Regions from separate parts of the Afipia felis ATCC 53690 genome, predicted to be linked through region 1. Evidence: predicted binding sites of a transcription regulator. Region 1 holds the regulator's gene; each other region holds the start of a gene.

Region 1 (7,017 bases):
ACCACGGCGAGCATATAGGTCGGGGTGCCATCGGAGCGCAGCAGCACCAGATCGTCCAGATTTTCGTTCTGCCAGACCACGCGACCCTGGACCTGATCCTCGATCACGGTTTCCCCGGTTTGCGGTGCCTTGAGGCGGATCACCGGCTTGGCCCCGGCAGGTGCTTCGGCGGGATCGCGGTCGCGCCAGCGGCCGTCATAGCGCACGGCACGGCCCTCGGCGCGTGCCGCCTCGCGCATCTGGGTCAGTTCCTCCGGCGTCGCGTAGCAGCGATAGGCCTTGCCCGCGGCCAGAAGCTGTTCCGCAACCTCACGGTGCCGCGCCACGCGGCTGAACTGGTAGATCGTCTCGTCGTCCCATTCGATGCCGAGCCATTTCAGGCCGTCGAGAATGGCTTCGATTGCAGCGTCGGTCGAACGTTCGCGGTCGGTATCCTCGATCCGCAGCAGCATCTTGCCGCCGTGCCTGCGGGCATAGAGCCAGTTGAACAGCGCGGTGCGTGCGCCGCCGATATGGAGGAAGCCGGTCGGAGACGGCGCAAAGCGGGTGACGACGGATTCGGTCATTTCAGATGGTTCAATTGCTCTCGGAAAGGGTGGTTGGGCGGGCCTTTATCATACTGCCGGGGCACTGTCCCGGTATCCCGGCCGCAAATGCCGCCGGGAGGTCAAAAGTTCGTTCTCGCCCGCGCACTCCCGAATGGTGCTTCCCACGCTCCTGCTCTTGGCGTGGCGGCGCGGATTTGGCACATAGGGCACAACTTGAAAGGGTGCAAATGACTGACGAATCGACGCCGGATGTGGGCCGCGACTTCATCCGCGACATTGTGGCGGCGGATCTGGCCTCGGGAAAGCATACGGGCGTGGTGACGCGCTTTCCCCCGGAACCCAACGGCTACCTGCATCTCGGCCACGCCAAATCGATCTGCCTGAATTTCGGCATCGCCGAGGAGTTTGGCGGGCGCTGCCATTTGCGCTTCGACGACACCAACCCGGCCAAGGAAGAACAGGAATTCATCGACGCCATTCAGCGCGACGTCCGCTGGCTCGGTTTCGATTGGGGCGAGCATCTGCATTTCGCCTCCGACTATTTCGAGCAGCTTTACGCCTGGGCGCAGGATTTGATCCGCGCGGGCAAGGCCTATGTCGACGACCAGTCGCCGGACGAAATCCGGCTGACCCGCGGCACTCTGACCGAGGCCGGACAGAATAGTCCGTTCCGCAACCGTTCGGTGGAGGAGAACCTCGATCTGTTCGCGCGGATGCGCGCCGGCGAGTTCCCGAACGGCACGCGTGTGCTGCGTGCCAAGATCGACATGGGCTCGGGCAATATCAACCTGCGCGATCCGGTGCTGTATCGCATCCTGCATGCGCACCATCCGCGCACCGGCACGGCGTGGAATATCTATCCGAGCTACGATTTCGCGCACGGCCAGTCCGACTCCATCGAGCACATCACTCACTCGATCTGCACGCTGGAGTTCGAGGATCACCGGCCTCTTTACGACTGGTTCCTCGATAATCTTCCGGTGCCATCGCATCCGCACCAGTACGAGTTTGCGCGGCTGAACATGACCTACACGCTGCTGTCGAAGCGCGTGCTCACCGAACTCGTCCGCGAAGGCCACGTTTCGGGCTGGGACGATCCGCGCATGCCGACGCTCGCAGGTTTGCAGCGGCGCGGCGTGCCGGCGCAGGCGCTGCGCGATTTCGTCAAGCGCATAGGCGTCGCCAAGGCCAACTCGACCGTCGATATCGGCATGTTCGATTTCACCATCCGCGAGACGCTGAACAAGACTGCGCCGCGCCGCATGGCGGTGCTGCGGCCGTTGAAGGTTGTGATTGAGAATTATCCGGAAGGCCAGGTCGACGAACTCGATGCGGTCAATCATCCGGACGATCCGGCGCAGGGCACACGGAAAATTCCGTTCGGCCGCGAGCTCTACATCGAGCAGGATGATTTCATGGAGGAGCCGCCGAAGAAGTTCTTCCGGCTCGCGCCGGGGCGCGAGGTGCGGCTGCGCTACGCCTATTTCATCACCTGTCGCGAGGTTATCAAGAACGCGGCTGGCGAAGTTGTCGAACTGCGCTGCACCTACGATCCGGAAACGCGCGGCGGCAACGCGCCCGACGGTCGCAAGGTGAAGGCGACGATCCACTGGGTCAGCGCGGCGCATGCGGTGCCGGCGGAAGTGCGGCTGTACGACAACCTGTTTGCCTCCCCGCAGCCGGAGGCAGGCAATTTCGCCGCGCAGCTCAATCCGAATTCGCTGGAGACGCTGGTGGACTGCAAGGCCGAGCCTGCGTTCAAGACTGATGTGGCAGAGGGCGCGGTGCAGTTCGAGCGGCAGGGCTATTTTGTCCGCGATCGCGACTCGACGTCGGAGCAGCTGGTGTTCAATCGCACCGTGGGCCTGCGCGACAGCTACGCCAAGGCGACAGCGGCCGGTTAGCGCCGCTTCGCGGATTCTGCATCCGTTCCCGTGTTCAGAGCCTGATCTCATCCGCTAGCATTACGGCGGGGTCAGCCGACACACGGGCGGCGCGATGGCGGACGGGGGCTGGGAGCAGGAACGGTCGCGTGCGGGCAGGGCCATCGCATGGCCGCCGCGTGAGACGGCGGTTGTGCCTGCCTTGTCCGGGCGCAGCCTATGGCGCTTCCTGGCGGAATCGAACCTCAATTGGATCCGTGCGGAGGCTGGTCCCGGCCGCTTGCTGCCGTGGATTCCGGTCGCTTTCGGCATCGGCATCGCGCTCTATTTCACAGCGTCGCGCGAGCCGATAGCGGCAGTAGTCGCGCCGGTCGCGGGAATGGCCTGCATGCTCGCGCTGGTGATGCGGCGGCGGCCGATCTTTCCGATGATGGCGCTGCTGGCGGCATTGCTCGCGGGTTTTGCCACCGCGACGCTGAAGACCGCATACATTTCGCACGCGGTGTTGCTTGCGCCGGTCAGCTCGGCGGTGATCGAGGGGTTTATCGAGACGCATGAGGAGCGCGAGCGTACCGACCGCTTCGTGCTGCGGGTAGCAAAACTCGAGGCGCGGGGTACGCCGCAACTGGAGCGCGTCAGGCTCTCGGTGCGCAAAGGGACGGCGCCGGCGGTCGGCGCTTATGTCGCGTTGAAGGCAAGGCTGCTGCCGCCGATGCGGCCGCTTCGCCCCGGAAGTTATGATTTCGCCCGTGATATGTATTTTCAGGGTATCGGTGCATCTGGCTTCGTGCTCGGTGCAATCAGGACGTTGGATGCGCCGAAGCAGGGCGGCTGGAGGCTTCGCTACGCGGCTTGGATGCAAAGCCTGCGCGACGCCGTCGATGCGCGGATCCGAATGGTGCTGAGCGGCGACGAACGCGCGATCGCGACCGCGCTCCTCACCGGCCGGCGCGACGCGATCTCCACCTCCAACAACGACGCCTTGTTCGTTTCCGGATTAGGCCACGTGCTGTCGATCTCCGGTTATCACATGGCGGTCGTCGCGGGCGTGGTGTTCTTCGCGATCCGGGCTCTGCTTGCGCTTAGTCCGGCGTTGAGCACGCGGTTTACGATCAAGAAATGGGCAGCGTTGGCGGCGCTGATCGCTGCGCTATTTTACTTATTGCTGTCGGGCGCGGAGGTCGCGACGCAGCGTTCGTTTTATATGACGGCGCTGGTGCTGGTTGCGGTGATGGCGGATCGCCGCGCGATCACGTTCCGCACGCTGGCACTCGCCGCCATGCTGGTGTTGCTGGTGGCGCCCGAGGCGCTCGTGCACCCTAGTTTTCAGATGTCCTTTGCCGCGACACTCGGTCTCGTCGTACTGGCGCAGATAGGCATGCCGCGATGGTTCGGCACAAACGATGATACCCGACTCGGACGCTTCGCCGCGTGGGGCGGGCGCGAACTCGTGGTGCTGGCTCTGGCGTCGTTTGTCGCGGGTCTTGCGACCACGCCCTATGCAGCCTTCCATTTCCACCGCATCGCGCCTTACGGCGTCATCGCCAATCTGGCTGCCATGCCGGTCGTGTCCGCGCTGGTGATGCCGGCGGGCCTGCTCGGGATCGCGGCCATTCCGTTCGGCTTCGACGCCTTGTTCTGGCACCTGATGGAGGTCGGCATCGACTGGATGATCGCGGTGTCGCAGTGGGTAGCGGCGCTGCCCGGTGCGTTCGGGCGCGTTCATGCCTTCGGCATCGGGCCGCTGATCGTCATGAGCGGCGGCATTGTTGTGCTCGGCTTGCTGCGTTCGCCGTTGCGATGGGCGGGAGCCGGATTGATCGGTTGTGGTGTGATGTGGGCGGCTGCCGCAACCGAGCCCGACATCCTGATCGCGCGCGATGCGTCGAGTGTCGCGGTGCGCGGCAAGGATGGCCACCTGCGCATCATGCACACGGCCAAGAACGCTTTCCTGTGGCGCGAGTGGCTGGCGGCTGATGCTGATCCGCGCGTCATCACGGACCCTGGTCTCGCGCGGGGCGTGGCATGCGATGAGGCGGGATGCGTGGTCGAGGGCAAGGAGGGCGATCTTATTGCGCTGGCGCGGCAACCCGACGCGCTGGCAGACGATTGCACGCGAGCGAAAGTCCTGATCACGCCGTATCAGGTGCCATCCGATTGTGCCGCCCAGGTGTTCCATCGCGATGCGCTGCGCGAACTGGGCGGAGTGACATTAAGAAAGACAGTGCAGGGCTACAGTATTACGGCCAGCCAAACCGTTGGTATTGACCGGCCCTGGTCGCCCGCCATTCCAGATGTCTCTACAGGCCCGCACGGCAACAATGCCACCGGACGCAAGCCATCCCGGCAGCCGGTCGATGCGACCCCGCCGGCGGCAGAACAGGAGGCCGCCGACTAGAGGGTAGTCTCAGTATTTGCGGTAAAGTCCGATCAGCTTGCCTTGGATGCGGACACGGTTCGGCGGCAGGATACGAACTTCATAGGCCGCATTGGCCGGCTCCAGCGCAATGGAGGCCCCACGGCGGCGGAAGCGCTTGAGGGTCGCTTCCTCTTCGTCGATCAGGGCCACGACGATGTCGCCAGTATCGGCATTCTCATTGCGCTGGATCAACGCCATGTCGCCGTCGAGGATACCGGCTTCCATCATGGAATCGCCGCGCACTTCCAGCGCGTAATGCTCGCCAGAGCCGAGCATGTCGGGCGGCACGCTGATGGTGTGGCTGCGGGTCTGCAGCGCTTCAATCGGGGTACCGGCCGCGATGCGGCCCATCACTGGGACCGCGACAGGCTGCTCGCCGCTCTCCTCGAAGTTTCCGGACGGGGTGCTGCGAACCTTGCCGAGATTGCCTTCGATCACGCTTGGGGTGAAACCACGCCGCGCGCCGCTGTTGGCGGCGGGCTCCGGCAGCTTGATGACCTCGATCGCGCGGGCGCGGTTGGCGAGCCTGCGGATGAAGCCACGCTCTTCCAGAGCCGTGATAAGGCGGTGGATGCCCGATTTCGACCGCAGGTCGAGGGCGTCCTTCATTTCGTCGAAGGAGGGCGGAACACCGCTTTCCTTCAGCCGCTCGTTGATGAAGCGCAGCAGTTCATATTGTTTGCGTGTCAGCATCCGGCGCAGCCCTCAATCTCATGTTCCGCGGATCTTCACCCGCTTCCTGGCATCCGCCTTGTTCACGACAAGTGCCAGACTCACTCGAAACAAATCATGAACATACACTATATGTTCCATACATGTTCTGCAATAGTTAAATTCTTATGAATCCAGACGTGCTGTTTTTAGGAAATCATGCCGGAATGAGCCGAGAGGCTGGCAGGGGGCCATGGGGTCTTGCATGGCGATGCCGGAAGAGTTCCTCACAGGAGCCCCGCTTTCTGCGATGCCTCGTTGAGCCACTTCAATGTCTTCTAATTCCAGAACGGGAATGTTCGGTTGAGCTCCTTGCCGCAACCACCTACGTCTTCGCGCAATGCAACGAGCATGCAGAGGAGATGCCGATGGCAGATCAGGACGGATCCGAACCGACGCAGACCGAGATCGATCATCATCTGATGGTGACGTTTTGCCGGACGCTCGACAGCACCGCGCTGCAGCCGATGACAGTGATGCGGATGATGGCGTCTGCGTTAGGCGCAATCTACCGACAGACCTCTGCCTCGCATCATGAACAGGTGTGTCCCTGTGGTTGGCAGCCGTTGCCGTCCGATGTCGAGACGTTGCTGGCAGAAATTGAAGCCGCCGCTCGCCGTCCGCTCGTTCCTGATCTTTCGAACATGCAGATTGTCGGCAGGGCTTAAGACGCGCTGAGCCGGTTCGAGCAGTCAACCGGGCAGGCGGATGATCTCGCAACGCGCGCCAGCCAGTGCGGCGGGCGCATGCGGCGGCCGGATCAACAGCACGTCCGCGACGGACAGGTTGTTCAGGAGCGAGCTGTCCTGACGGCTCACGGCGGTCGCGACAGCGACGCCGTCATCGTTGATGGCGATCCGCGCGCGAAGATATTCCTGACGATGATCGTTGGCAGGCAGATCATGGCCGAGAATGGCATGCTCGATGCAATGTCCGACCTGCGCGCGGCCCGAGAGCGCGCGGATCAGCGGCACCACGAACAGGAACGAACACACGTAGGACGAGGACGGGTTGCCGGGCAGGCCGATCACGCTCATCGCTCCCTTGTGTCCGTGCATCATCGGCTTGCCGGGGCGCAGCGCGATCTTCCAGAACTTGATGTCGATGCCTTCGGCTTCGAACGACGGCTTGACGAGATCGTGCTCGCCGACAGACGCGCCGCCGGTGGTGAGGAGGATATCCACGTTGAGAGCTTCTGCGCGGCGGATGGCGGCGCGCGTGTCTTCCATCGTATCGCGCGCGATGCCGAGATCGATCGGCTCGGCGCCGCTGTTGCGGATGAGCGCGCGGATCGCATAGGCGTTCGAATAGATGATCTGTCCGGGTCCCGGTTGCGAGCCTGGCATCACCAGTTCGTCGCCGGTGGCGAGAACAGCGACCTTCGGCCTGCGGTATACCGGCAGCGTGGGGTGGTTCATTGAGGCGGCGAGTGACAGGTCGCGGTCGCTGAGGAGGG
Region 2 (7,017 bases), 1.0 Mb from region 1:
CGTCCGTATCGATCCAGGGCTGCACTAGCACTGTCGCCAGAACCACGATCACCGGTACTGCCATGGCCACCAGCCAGATCGTACGCAGCACCTGCTGACGGCGCAGATAAATCAGGTCGCCGCCCATGATGACGGCGAGAAGGCCGATCAGCAGCAGCGCCACGCCCTCGCCGCCTGCAACATGATCGAGCCCGAAAGCGGGAGACGCGAGCGTGAACAGCAGCGGAGGCACCACGCCGAAGAAGACCACGAAAGGACGCGCCAATGGATCGACCGGCGGACGGAAGATCGCGGGCGCATCTTCTCGCCAGTTTTCTGCCTTGGGCTCGAAGACGCGCGTGTTCGCGACGATCAGCGCGACGACGCCGAGCGCCGATAACAGAAGCGCGCCGAACAGTTTGCCTGACTGCTGCGCATAGGTCCCCACCGAAGTGAACGTCGGATGCGGGAAGGCGGTGCCGCTGCGCGCGAGCCAGATCATATAAGGCAGCGCGATGACCGCGATCACGAGCAGCCCGAACAGCGGATCAATCGAGCGCAGCGCAGCGCGGCCCCGCGCAGTCGCAAGCGCAAACAACAGGAGCAGCAGCAACAGAACCGGCGCCATGACCGTAGTGAGGAACAGAAGCCCGATTTCGATCGACAACGCGAACCATGCGCCGCGCTGCCTCTCTCCGATTACCCGCCATGCATGCAGCAGCGTGAGCGCCCAGAGCGGCCGCGCGAGGGTGTCGGGACCGAATTCCAGCCCCGGATAGCTGAAGGCAGCAATCGCAAGCGTGAGCAATGCCGCGAGCACGCCCTGCTGCGCGCCGACCAGAGCACGCGCGAGCGTGAACAGAGCCGCCATCATCACTACGAAACAGATCTGCGCCAGCAGATAGACGCCGAAGGCGTAACCACCCACCGCACGGAACGCGACGTCGGCAAGCCAGAACGACAGCGGCGGGCCCATTGTCGTTCCGACCTGATATTCGCGGCCGAAAGCCAGCGCGGTGGGCACTTCGCCGGGCGGGCTGAGATAGAGCGCCGCAGGCAGGATCAGCCACACCAGCGCGAGCGCAAGCACGGCACTCCAGAAAATCCAGCGCGGCTTGGCGCGGACGAGTTCGACGATCAGGGAGGTAAAGCGCATCGCGCGGGCGAACCGGGGCGGGAGGGCAAAAAGACCGTTCAGCGCTTGATAAAGGGCTGCGTCCGATCAGGCAACCTGAACGGCCGCCTCCTCCGCCACGATCACCGTTTCGGTCACTTCAAGCAAAGACGTGTCGGACGGCAGCGTCGTGCCGTTGAGCCTCGCATGCGCCGCTGCCACGGGGGCGAAATGCCGCCGATGATGCGGCGTCGGGCCATGCTCTTTGAGTGCCGCCAGATGCCGGGGCACGCCATAACCCATATGCGAATCGAAGCCGTATTCTGGATGGATCTGGGCCAGCCGGCACATCAGACGGTCACGCGTGACCTTCGCCACGATCGAGGCCGCGCCGATCGACAGCAGCAGGCCATCGCCGCCGATCACCGGCTCGCAGTCGCACGGCACCGTGATCTTATCGCGGCCGTCGACGAAGACATGACGCGGTGCCTGCGGTAGCCCCTGCACCGCGCGCGCCAGTGCCCACAGTGAGGCGCGCAAAATGTTGTCGCGATCGATCCGCCACGGCGGTGCGGCGGCGACCGACACCATCGCGGTCGCGCAGATCTGCTCGAACAGGGCTTCGCGCTCCTCCGCATCGAGTCGCTTGGAATCGTCGATGCCCTTCGGAATACGATCTGGGTCAAGAATAACGGCGGCGGCGACCACCGGCCCCGCGAGCGGACCCCGCCCCACCTCGTCGCAACCAGCTACCGGCCAGATGCCCTGCTTCAGCAAAGCGCGCTCGCGGCGAAAGCTCGGCCGTGTTGCTGCAGTAGCGCTCCGCGCATTTTTTGGCGCACGTGGAACCGATGATGTCTTGTCGCGACTCATGCAGCGATGTTTGCGGGCTGAGGCGCGCCCACGCAACCGGAAATCCCCGCTATTCAATCCGCCAGATGAACGAGGTTGTCGTCGCCGACCTCGATGCCGGGCGCCACCACGACCTCCCAAGGATGTCCGTCGGGATCGGCGAAATAACCGGAATACCCCCCCCCATAATCAGTCCGGTGCGCTGCCTTCAGCAAGGTGGCGCCTCGCACCAGCGCGAATGCAAGGACCGCATCCACCTCCTGTTCGCTCCCGCAATTCCATGCCAGTGTCGAACCACGAAACGCCAAAGGCCGCGGCTCGTCAGGAAGCGTCGCGTCTCGCGCGAGTTTGTCCCACGGATACAGTGCAAGCACGGCACCGCCGGTATCGAAGAACGCGACCTCCTCGCCGGTTGCCCGCAGCTTTCGTGCAAATCCCAGCGCCTCATAGAACGCGATGCTCCTGCTCATATCGCCGACGCCCAGCGTCAGAACCGTGAATCTGGCGACCGGTTTCGGCAACACATCACTCATTGACCCACCCCTCATTGCCATCAGAACAGATCCAGTTGCTCCTCGCTTTTCGCCGGCTGCACGAAATGCGACGTGGAGAGTTTCACCCGCTTGCGGTTGAGCCCGAGCCGCTCGCAGGCAATCTCGAAGCGGCGGCCGATCATCCATGCCATCGGGCCGGTACCCTTCATCCGCGTGCCCCATTGTGAGTCATAGTCCTTGCCGCCACGCATATCGCGGATCAGCGTGAAGACGTGACGGTAACGGTCGGGATAATTCGCGATCAGCCATTCGCGGAACAGGTCGCGCACCTCAAGCGGCAGCCGCAACAGCGTGTAGTTCGCCTCCTTCACCCCAGCATGGGCAGCAGCATCGAGAATGCGCTCCATCTCGGAATCGTTGAGCGCGGGAATGAGCGGCGCCGTCATCACCACGGTCGGAATGCCGGCAGCGGACAATTGCCGCAACGCCTCCAGCCGCCTCGGCGGCGTCGAGGCACGCGGCTCCATGGTGCGCGCGAGTTTCGGATCGAGCGAGGTCACCGAGATCGCTACCTTGGCGAGGCCCTTCTCCGCCATCCGCGCAAGGATGTCGATGTCGCGCGTCACCAGCGCTGACTTGGTGACGATACCGACCGGATGACCGGTCTTTTCCAGCACTTCAAGAATGCCGCGCATAATTTTGTGCTCGCGCTCGATCGGCTGGTACGGATCAGTGTTGGTGCCGATCGCCATGGTGCGCGGCTCGTAGCCCGGCACCGTCAGTTCCTTTTCAAGAAGCGCGGGGGCATCCGGCTTCATGAAAAGCCTGCTCTCGAAATCGAGGCCTGGCGACAGGCCGAGATAGGCGTGGGTCGGCCGCGCGTAGCAGTACACGCAGCCATGCTCGCAACCGCGATAGGGGTTGATCGAACGATCGAAACCGATGTCCGGCGAGTCATTGCGCGAGATCACCTTGCGGGCGGTGTCGAGCCCGACCGTGGTCTTGAACGGCGGCAGCTCGTCGAGGCTCTGCCAACCGTCATCGAACGCAGCGCGCGCCTCTCGTTCATATCGCCCGCTGGCATTGGTCTGCGCGCCCCGGCCGCGGCGGCGCGCGACATCAATGGCGACACCGATCTCGGTGAAACCAGAAAGGCCCGCCGCCGGAGCGGCGGAAAGCTGCGGAAGTGGCTCGGATGGTATGGCCCTGTTCATACTCAAAGGATAATCGTCATTTAGAACAAAACAAGAACATTTTTTATAACATCCCCAATGGACCTCGCATCGGAGCGCGGCGTTGTCGGCGGGGCAAAATTCATGAGGAGGATTCGATGAAGACGTATCTTCTGACAGCAGCAGCCCTCGGTCTGGCAACCGCGAGCATCACCTCGTTCAGCAGCGCGCCCGCGAACGCCGGAACCGTCTGTCTGACCGACACCGACAGCCCGAACACCTATCAATCGTGCAGTTTCTACAGTTTCGGAGCCTGTCAGGCATCTGCACAGGGAGTCGGCGGCTCCTGCGTGAGCAACCCACGCGGGGACGAAGACAGTTACGGCTATATCGGAGGCCCATCAGCCGCGTTCGGTATGGCCTATAACCGCTATGAAGGCCCGCTCTATCATCGTGGCTACTACAGCTCCGGCGATCGCTGGTGAGTTTTTAGGCACCTGATCTCCAACGAGCCGGAGCGAGACGTCGCACTGTCCCGTTTCACATGCACTTCCGCGCGATGTATCTTGCATGGCGTGGGGTTCTTTGCCTGCGCATGAGATGCTAAGGCAACGTCGTTTCTTTTGACGACGGAGCGCGCCCGATGATCAGCATCGTCATTCCGACGCGAGGCAACGAAGCCGAGACCGTCGCCACGCTCGCGGCGCTGGTGCCGGGCTCGGCCGCGGGCATGGTACGCGACGTCGTGCTGGTCGATCGCGGCGGCGGCAACGGTGACATCGCCCGCGTCGCTGATGTCGCGGGCTGTCGCTTTCTCGCATTCGATGGTTCGCGCGCTGATGCCATCGCAGCGAGCGTCAAACTCACGCGCGGCTCCTGGCTGATGTTCCTGCATGCGGGCGCCGTGCTCGAATCCGGTTGGATCGACGAGACCGCGCAGTTCATCGAAAGCGTGAGCATCAGCGGCCGCCACCGTGCCGCTGTGTTCCGCTACGCCCGCTCGCCCTACGCTGAAGGCGGCATCGGCTCCGCCATGCGGCAGATCGCCCGCGCCGTCATCGGCCCTTCCGCCAATCAGGGTCTGCTGATCGCACGCGATCATTACGACCGGCTCGGCGGTTACGCACCGGGCGCGCGCGGCGCAGAATCGAAATTGCTGTCGAAGATCGGCCGCTCCGGCCGCGCGCGGTTGCGCACGCGGATTTTTGTTACGGCCTGACTTGGCCAAAGCTCGATTGCCGGCCGCGGATATGAGCAGCCACAATGATCGACAGAATCGCGACGACCACGCCGGCAATCACATCCACGATGTAGTGAGCGCCGAAGCCCGGCGTGCCGAGAATCATCAGCAGATTGAGCGGAACGCTGAGCCAGCGCAGACGCGCGAGCGGCCAGAGCGCCCAAGCGTAGAGTATCGCGCTCACCGTGTGGAAACTCGGAAACGAGATCAACCCTTCGAAATCGCACAACGGAATGAATTTCTGGACACCTGTGCGCAAAGCTTCGAGCGTAGGGAAATAGCTCTCCACACGCAGTGAGAGTTCACCATATCCGATCGTCGGCAGATCGACGTGGACTAACGCATTTGTCGCCGGAACGAATGCCGCGATGATGCAGGTCATAGTGAGCGATAGTCCATAGGCCACGCCATAAGTACGGCATCGCTCCTCCTGACCCGACAACACCAGAGCGAACGGCACGACCACAAATTGCGTCAGAAGCGACGCATATCCCAGATAGACAAAGCCGAGCAGTCGCGGATGGTCGACGAGAAATTTCAGGTAAGCTTCGCGATAAAATCCGATACTGAGATCGAACGCATGCAGTTCCACATCACGATATGGAAGTGGAATGGCCGACACCGCATAGGACAACAACAACCCGAGGATCATCATCAGCGTGATCTGCCCGAACAAGATCAGGGCGTCGGCGATCACGGGAATTTTCCGAACGAAGACATAGAAGCAGGTCAACAACGCGTAGCATGCTGCGACAATCAACAGCGCCGGATTGCTGGCAGTATCCAGACTGAGTCCGGTCTTCCACAACATCGCGGCGAGGAGCCACGCCATTCCGGCCACGACGGCCCAGACAACCGTGTCTGGACGACGAGCAGCCAGACCGGCCTCACCAGCCGTACGGTCCATGACGATATCCGAAGAGGTCATGCGGCCTCATGAAGCGTGATGGCGGCCGTGAAACTTGTCGGCCTATCATTGCGTGCGTCGTCGGTGAAAACGTACGCGCGAGACATGAAACAACCCTGAAAAAATACTTACAAATAGCAGGGAAAATGCCCGCACATGCACTGCCACGCCATGCAAGGGAGCTCAGGCCTTCGCCTTGCCGCGCTTCAGGTGTTCGTCCAGCCGCGGCATGATCTCCACGAAATTACACGGCCGCGTGCGGTAATCGAGCTGATGCACGAGGATGCCGTCCCAGCCATCGCGGCAGGCGCCCGGTGATCCCGGCAGCGAAAAGATAAAGGTCGTGCCCGCAATACCGGCGGTCGCGCGGCTCTGGATCGTGGACGTTCCGATCTTGGCGTAGCTCATCATATGGAAGGCGATGGAAAAACCATCCATCCGCTTGTCGAACAGCGGCTCGACCGCCTCCGGCGTCACGTCGCGTCCGGTGAAACCGGTGCCACCGGTGGTCACCACGACGTCGACGCCATCGTCCGCGATCCATCGCTTCAACTGCGCCTGAATCTTTTCGACATCGTCGGTGACGATCTCGCGCGCTGCGAGACGATGCCCCGCCGCCGCGATCCGCTCCGCCAGCGTCGTCCCCGATTTATCATCGGCAAGCGAACGCGAATCCGAGACGGTCAACACCGCGATGTTGAGCGGAATGAACGGCTTCGACTGATCGAGGTTCGTCATATCAAAGCGCACTCGCGCCGAACGTGTTGCAGGCTGACACGGTACCCTGCTGGTAGCCGGTCATGAACCAGCGCTTGCGCTGCTCGGCCGAGCCGTGAGTGAAGGAATCCGGCACCACGCGACCCTGCATCTTGCGCTGCAGGGTGTCATCGCCGATCGCCGCAGCGGTCCGCAACGCACCGTCGATGTCGCCCGGCTCGATGAAGCCCGGCCGCTTCTTCGCCTCGCGGTTGACCCAGACACCGGCGAGACAATCCGCCTGGAGTTCGACCTTGACCTGGATCGCATTGGCTTCCGCCTTGCTGCCCGCCTGCTGCTGCAGCGCGTGCGCCTTGTCGAGGATGCCAAGCAGGTTCTGGATATGATGGCCCGCCTCATGCGCGATGATATAGGCTGCGGTGAATTTGCAGGCACTGCCCTGACAGCCGCCGAATTTCGTCTCGATCTCCCGGAAGAAGCCGGTGTCGAGGAAAATCTGCCGGTCGGGCGGGCAGTAGAACGGCCCCATCGCCGATTGCGCC
Region 3 (7,017 bases), 470 kb from region 1:
CGAGCTTGAGAAAAATCTCCAGCGCCGGGATGACGTCGTCAGGTGTCGAGGCCACGCGATAGATGACCTCACCGGAATCGCCAAGCCGGTTGCGCTGGCGCCGCAGTTCTTTCAGCTTCTTGGTGCCGAGCGCTTCGTGCAGCAGTTCGTCGGCATCACGCGTGGCGTCGAGCAGCGCACGGTTGTGCGTCTTCAGAACGATCGGGTGGAGGTTGCTCCATGCGAGCACGCGGGTGAAGGCCTGCATCACGGCGCCGTTGAGTGGCGTATCGCGCAGGATTAGCGCGCGGGCGCCGCCGTCGCGGGCCTGACGGATCAATCCGCTGACGGCTTCATCGGCCCGGTCGCGGTCAATCAGAATGGTGCCGAGCGGAGGAAAGGAATCGGCCGTCACATAGGCGGGCAGCGGCAACTGGTAGGCGCGAAGTGCGGAGATCGTCGGCATCAAGCCGATCAGTTCGCCGTTGTCTGCGTAGCAACTCAATGCTTCGGCATTGGTGCGTCCCGGGGAAAAGGCGCTCACCGCCAGTTCCCATTCGGGCAGGTAGCAGGCGTTCGGTTCGGCTGCGCGCTCGACGAGAGCCTGCCACGCGGCAAGGGGAATGTCGCTCAGGGGAATGGCGCTAGCATTTTGCCGGGACAGCGCGGGTGGACGTGCAGGGACGTTCGCCGAATCCGGCGAGCGGGCCTGGCCTGCAACAGAGGCATGCACGGTATCAGTCACGTCCGAAATCCCCGGCCGCCTCGCGCGGCAATACGGTGCGCGTGCGGTCTGCGGGACCCTAGCGGGGAGGTTTCAAGATAGGCTTGGGACGATGGTTGAAATTCGAACCATCGGTTTAGGTGGCCCTTAACCACGTGCGGGGCGGATTCAAGGAAGTGGCTGCGCTCCAAGGACTTGGCTCGGGGCCGAGATCGGCTTGGACCACTGCGGCCGCTTTTGCTATAAACGCTGCCAAATTGGAGAGTTGTCCATGAAAAGACTGGGATATTTCGCGGCCTTCATGGCCGCGGTGGCGCTCGTTATCACGCCTGCTGCATCTGCGCTGGCTCAGGGCATGCCGATGCCGGGATTCCAACTCGGAGGCGGCAAGCAGATGTCGCCGGAGGAAAAGGCACGGCAGGACGCGCTTGAGAAGGCCGCGCGAGATGCGCAATCCAAGGTGCCGGATCAGAAAGCGAGCAACGACCCCTGGGCCAACGTGCGCTCATCCGAGACGCCCGCGCCGAAGGCGGGCCATAAAGCGAAAAGCGCCAAGAGTGCCGCGAAGACGGCAACTCATTAGCTGCAAGCTTTCTTTTTGATCTGCGTGATGCGGTGTCAGCGCCCGACTGGCGGACGCAGGTCTGTGGCGTTCAGCCAGCCTTCAATATGCGCCGACATTTCGATCAATTCCGCACGCTCCAGGATTTTGTCGCGATCGCGGCCTTCGGGAGCGGCATCCGCTTCCGCGCGCGCTTGCGCCACCAGAGTCTTCCAGTTCAATGGAGCGATGGAGATATGGTCGTTCATGCGAGCGTCTCCCCGTAGAACGTCTAACGACTAGACGGGAGCTCAACGGTCTCTCGGTCACCGGCCATTGCCGTGGTGACCATCGAAGTATGAGCGTCGTGTTTTTAAAACGCGAGTCCTAAAAGCATCAGTCACGTAAAACAGAAGGAATCCGTTCTCACGATTTCGGCATAAGGCTGGGATTCCAGCCGTGACTCCTGCTTGCTGCGACAACAACGCACGGAGGCACCGGAACCTTTAGCTTCGCTGTTTATTAATATGCTTGCACACGATTGTCTGGATTTGAGGCGCGAAGCCCATGCGACATTTTTTTAAGATTGCTGTCGTCGCGTTTGCTTTCCTGGCGGCATTGTCGATTCAGTCCGATGCGCGTCCGCGTGGTGGTGGTGGCGGAGGCGGCGGCGTTCATATGGGTGGCGGCCGAGGCGGTGGCGCGCATTTTGGTGGCGGCCATTTTGGTGGTGGTCGCGCTTTCCACGGTGGGGGTGCACGCTTCGGCGGTGCGCATTTCGGAGGGGGCGGCCGTCATTTCGGCGGCGCCCGTCAGTTTCATGGAGGGGGACGTCATGTCGGCGCGTCGCGCTCCTTCACCGGGCCGCGAGGCACCCGCAATGTCGGTCGTGCGGTCAACCGGGGTCCCCGCAATGCTGCACGGGCAGCGTCCCGGCGTGCGGGAGTGGCTGCAACTGTAAACCGTGCGCGGGTAAATGCGCCGCGCGCCAATGCAGTGCGTCAGGGGCTGCGCTCGCGTTCAGTCAACGGGGCGCTCCGTAACCGGAATGCGCTGCGCAACCCCGCTGCGCGCACTGCGCTGGTCGCAGCCGCCGCGACTGCCGGCTGGCATGGCTGGAATCACGGCCGTTACCATGGCTGGTGGCGCCATAACCACGGCGGTTATGGCTGGGTCGGACCGTTATTCTGGCCGTTCGCATATTACGATGTCTATGACTACGGCCTGTGGGGCTATGACTATGGCCCCGGCTTCTGGGACTACGGCTATGGCGACATCTATGCGGGGCTGTTCTCGCCCTATGGCTACGACTCGCTGAGCGGCTATCTGCCGTCAGGCCCGCGCGCTGCACCGGCAACGGGTGGCTCGCGCAGGCAGACGACCACCAGCCAGACGCCGCCGTCCGACGACGACCAATTGGCGCAGATGTGTGGTGCGGACAGTGGCGACATCGCCGGTCTGCCGATCGACAAGATCCAGCAGGCGATCAACCCGAACGATGAGCAGCGCGCTGCGCTTGATGAACTCGGCAATGCGTCGGTGAAGGCCGCAGAGACCATCCGCGCCGCATGCCCGACCACGCTTCCGCTGACTGCGCCCGCGCGGCTCGCGGCGATGGAGCAACGGATCGAGGCGATGAAATCGGCGATCGGCATCATCCAGCCTCCGATGGAGAAGTTCTACAGCCTGCTCAATGACGAGCAGAAGGCGAAGCTGATTGCGATCTCGCCGCGCGAAAAGCAGGCGGACAACAAGCAAACGGCTTCGACCGAAGGAACCTGCGGTATCACTTCGATCTCGGACGCCGTGGCCTGGCCGACCGACGAGATCAACAAGCGATTGCAGCCCAGTGACGCTCAAAAAGTGAAACTGATGGCGCTTCAGGATGCGACCTTCAAGGCTGCGGATTCGCTGAAAGCGACCTGTCGCCCGTCCACGGCGTTGACGCCGCCAGCGCGGCTGGCTGCAGCGAGCGAGCGGCTCGATGCGTTGCTCGGCGCGGTGAAATCGGTTCATGCCGCGTTGAACGACTTCTATGGCACGCTGAGCGATGAGCAAAAGGCGCAGTTCGAGGCGATCGGCCCCGACCGCTCGGGTCAGCAGCAGGCCAGCAACGATGATGACGCGGACCAGCCCGCCAAGCGCACGACGCGCCGGTCCCGCCACCATAGCCACGGCATCCACGGCGTGGACAGCGTGTTGAGGCACATCATCACCATCGCGCGTTAAGCGCGGTGGTGATAGGCTAGGAAGCGTTTCGAAGCAGGATCGTATCCAGTGGAGGAAGCTTATGCATCTTCACTTCAAGGGCGGTTTTGACGAGGTCGATCTGCAGCTTCTAGCCATTGTTGCGATCATGATCGCGCTTGGATGCGGAATCTATCTATTCGGGAATATGTATGAAGCGGGAGAGCAGGCCGGGCGTGTGGCCCGTGCGCTGCCGTCGTTTTAAGGGCGGTCAGGCCTGCATGGCGCTTTATATCGGATAGCCATTATATCGCAGCGTGTTCTGGGCAGCGGAATCCGGTCCTTTGGTGGGCTCACTTCGGTGCGCGACAGGCATTTTCTTCGCCTGATCCGGTAAAATTGTGCTGTTTCATTTACCGGGCCTTGAGGGTTGGCCGTTACGGTGCCTCCCATGAAAACGGTGAAACGCTTCCTTCTGGATCAGTCCGGTGCCACCTCGATCGAGTATGCCTTGATCGCTGCAGGGCTTTCGATTGTCATCCTCGTTGCCGTCAATAATCTCGGCTCGGCTCTGTCCAGCAAATACGAAGTCATCCGTACCAGCGTGCAATAATGAAGCTGCTGCGTATGCAGCGCGCCCGCTGCCATACTTGCCTTGGCCACTGGTGGCCGCTAACCTCTCTGAACTGTTGATGGGGATGGAGTTCCCCCGATAACCGCCGCAAGGCTGATGACTCCTACCAGGCGCTTTCGCGTCGGTAGGAATGATTCCTCCCAGCGATGTGCCCGGAGAAGGGTGCATGACAATGGCTGGGCCGCCTCGTGAGACATCGCGTTCGAGACCTCCTCGTTCAAGGCTTCCTCATTCACTTGCCATCGCACTCTGGACCACAGGCTCGATCTGGGCCGTGGCGGTCGCTGCGTATCTGCTCGGCGCAGACATGGAGTTGATCGTCCCGTTGATGGTGTTCGGCCTGCTGACAGGCGTGGCCGAATGGATGACAAGAGGAAGAGACAAGTGAACTTGATTTTTATTATGGCGGTGGCCGTGGGCGGCGCGATCGGCTCGGTGATGCGGTATCTGGTCGGCATTGGCGCAGGCAGGCTGTTCGGCACGGATTTCCCGTGGGGAACGCTCATCATCAACATCACTGGCTCGTTCGTGATGGGCCTTTTTGCGGGCCTGTTCGCGACGCGATGGAATTTGCCGCAGGCCACGCGGATATTCCTCACCGTCGGCATCTGCGGCGGCTACACCACATTCTCGACCTTCTCGCTGGATTCGTTCTATCTGATCGAGCGTGGCGAACTCGCCGCGACCGCCGTCTACATGATCGGCTCGGCCGTACTGTCGGTCGGCGCACTGATCGGTGCGATGCATCTGGTGCGGACGATGGCGTGAGAGTCGGAGGTTTTTCGTGTCGTTGAAGATCAGAAATGCTCGTCCTGAAGATGAAACAGCTGTCATCGCGCTGTGGCAGTCCTGCGGACTGGTTGCGAGCTATAACGACCCGGCAGCCGATTTCCGATTTGCTTTGGCTGGTGCGTGCTCGGACGTTTTGGTCGGCGAGGATGAATCCGGCCAGATCACGGACAGCGTCATGATCGGGCACGACGGCCATCGCGGTTGGCTCTATTATGTTGCATCCGATCCCGGCTCACGCGGCAGCGGTATTGGCAAGCAGATGGTGCAGGCGGCGGAGGACTGGCTGCGCGCACGAGGCATCGTCAAAGCGCAGTTGCTGGTGCGGGAGACGAACACGCAGGTGGTGTCGTTCTATGAACGTCTTGGATTCGAAACCGCGCCGCGTGTGGTAATGAGCAAGTGGCTGAAGGAATAGGGCGAAGGACGAATAAAAGAGACGCCAACTGAGGCGGCCTTACTTTTTTGCGGCCATGGAGCAAAAAGAACATATTGCGAACAAGGAACAAATAGGGTACATTCATTTCATCGGACGTTTTCAGCGATTCCGGTCCGCCGCTTCAGGGAAGCCCGTTTGTCCGGCCGGCGAATCCCGTACAATAAGGAGTGACCCCCCATGGCCCCAGCCGCCCTGCGTATCGTTGAAGGATCGTCGATGGACAAGACCAAGGCTCTGACGGCCGCGCTGTCGCAAATCGAGCGCCAGTTCGGCAAAGGCTCGGTGATGCGGCTCGGCAAGGCTGACCGCTCCATGGATATCGAAGTGATTTCGTCGGGCTCCCTCGGGCTCGATATCGCGCTCGGCGTCGGCGGTCTGCCGAAGGGGCGCGTGGTGGAGATTTACGGCCCTGAATCGTCGGGCAAAACAACGCTGGCGTTGCACACAGTGGCCGAGGCCCAGAAGAAGGGCGGCACCTGCGCCTTCATCGATGCCGAACACGCGCTTGACCCTGTCTATGCCCGTAAACTCGGCGTCAATGTCGATGAACTGCTGATTTCACAGCCCGACCACGGCGAGCAGGCGCTCGAGATCGCCGATACGCTGGTGCGCTCCGGCGCGGTGGACGTGCTGATCGTCGATTCGGTTGCCGCGTTGGTGCCGCGCGCCGAACTCGAGGGCGAGATGGGCGACGCGCTGCCCGGTCTTCAGGCGCGCTTGATGAGCCAGGCGCTGCGCAAGCTCACGGCCTCGATCAACAAGTCCCATACCATGGTGATCTTCATCAACCAGATCCGCATGAAGATCGGTGTGATGTACGGCTCGCCGGAAACCACGACTGGCGGCAATGCCTTGAAGTTCTATGCCTCCGTCCGCCTCGACATCCGCCGCACCGGTGCGATCAAGGAGCGCGACGAGGTGATCGGCAACTCCACCCGCGTCAAGGTGGTGAAGAACAAGCTCGCGCCGCCCTTCAAGCAGGTCGAGTTCGACATCATGTATGGCGAGGGCATCTCCAAGATGGGCGAGATCCTCGACCTCGGCGTCAAGGCTGGCATCGTCGAGAAATCCGGCGCCTGGTTTTCTTATGACAGCCAGCGCCTCGGTCAGGGCCGCGAGAATTCCAAAGCGTTCCTGCGCGATAACCCGGACATGACCGCCAAGATCGAAGCTGCGATCCGGCAGAATTCCGGCCTGATCGCCGAGCAGATTCTTGCCGGTACCCCGGAGAGCGACGCCGAGGGCGACGCGGAGGATTGATCATTATTCATGCCGGATCGCGTTTTGCGCGCCTTGCATGAATAGAGACAAATTCCGGGACCTGAGAGCTTCTCAGGTCTGGCGCGATGTGGGCAAGACGGGAATCCTTGCTCGCGCAACATTGTGCATCGGAAGGCAAAGCGGGCGCTGCGGATGTTGAGTTGCCGACATCCATAGCGTCCGTTTTGTTTTGTAAATCCCTCAAGGGGCTGACGAGCAGATTTGGCCTCTTAAGAAAGCCTTTTGCTTAAGTGTTTCAGTCAGCCACGGCACTGAATGCTCGGCCGCTTCCAGGGTTTGCGCTGCCGATGGATAGACGCCGCTGGAAAAAGTGTGTGTCGGTGTCCATCGGCCTTCGTCTTCCGGGTCGCGCCGAAATTCCTCGAAGCCAAAGGTGCCGTCCGGCCTGGAAAAGAAATCGACGCACCTGTGGTCTTCATCCTCGACACTCACGAAAACTGTCC

What was found. Region 1 encodes LexA, which represses DNA repair genes until DNA is damaged. Its sites were predicted from a motif close to TGTTCNNNNTGTGTTCNG; they were not measured.
Region 2: HMPREF9697_RS07635 (PA0069 family radical SAM protein) is a predicted target of LexA. The motif match lies at 3,675-3,692, and genes of this name have one in related genera.
Region 3: recA (recombinase RecA) is a predicted target of LexA. The motif match lies at 5,338-5,355, and genes of this name have one in related genera.

Annotation. Positions count from the first base shown of each region.
Region 1 is NZ_KB375270.1:587,239-594,255, forward strand. Features, by position in the region: gene gltX (glutamate--tRNA ligase) at 1-566, opposite strand, end outside; gene HMPREF9697_RS02990 (glutamine--tRNA ligase/YqeY domain fusion protein) at 776-2,452, shown strand; gene HMPREF9697_RS02995 (ComEC/Rec2 family competence protein) at 2,547-4,829, shown strand; gene lexA (transcriptional repressor LexA) at 4,839-5,543, opposite strand; gene HMPREF9697_RS03005 (hypothetical protein) at 5,930-6,229, shown strand; gene HMPREF9697_RS03010 (molybdopterin molybdotransferase MoeA) at 6,254-7,017, opposite strand, start outside.
Region 2 is NZ_KB375270.1:1,620,135-1,627,151, forward strand. Features, by position in the region: gene HMPREF9697_RS07620 (glycosyltransferase family 39 protein) at 1-1,135, opposite strand, end outside; gene rnhB (ribonuclease HII) at 1,202-1,966, opposite strand; gene HMPREF9697_RS07630 (VOC family protein) at 2,020-2,478, opposite strand; gene HMPREF9697_RS07635 (PA0069 family radical SAM protein) at 2,499-3,653, opposite strand; gene HMPREF9697_RS07640 (DUF3551 domain-containing protein) at 3,770-4,096, shown strand; gene HMPREF9697_RS07645 (glycosyltransferase family protein) at 4,255-4,830, shown strand; gene HMPREF9697_RS07650 (phosphatase PAP2 family protein) at 4,820-5,779, opposite strand; gene moaB (molybdenum cofactor biosynthesis protein B) at 5,942-6,496, opposite strand; gene ypfJ (KPN_02809 family neutral zinc metallopeptidase) at 6,498-7,017, opposite strand, start outside.
Region 3 is NZ_KB375270.1:119,959-126,975, forward strand. Features, by position in the region: gene HMPREF9697_RS00585 (GNAT family N-acetyltransferase) at 1-724, opposite strand, end outside; gene HMPREF9697_RS00590 (hypothetical protein) at 975-1,286, shown strand; gene HMPREF9697_RS00595 (hypothetical protein) at 1,322-1,513, opposite strand; gene HMPREF9697_RS00600 (Spy/CpxP family protein refolding chaperone) at 1,812-3,473, shown strand; gene HMPREF9697_RS21170 (hypothetical protein) at 3,535-3,696, shown strand; gene HMPREF9697_RS00605 (Flp family type IVb pilin) at 3,883-4,044, shown strand; fluoride riboswitch at 4,117-4,178, shown strand; gene crcB (fluoride efflux transporter CrcB) at 4,450-4,833, shown strand; gene HMPREF9697_RS00620 (GNAT family acetyltransferase) at 4,850-5,272, shown strand; gene recA (recombinase RecA) at 5,471-6,553, shown strand; gene HMPREF9697_RS20240 (hypothetical protein) at 6,755-7,006, opposite strand.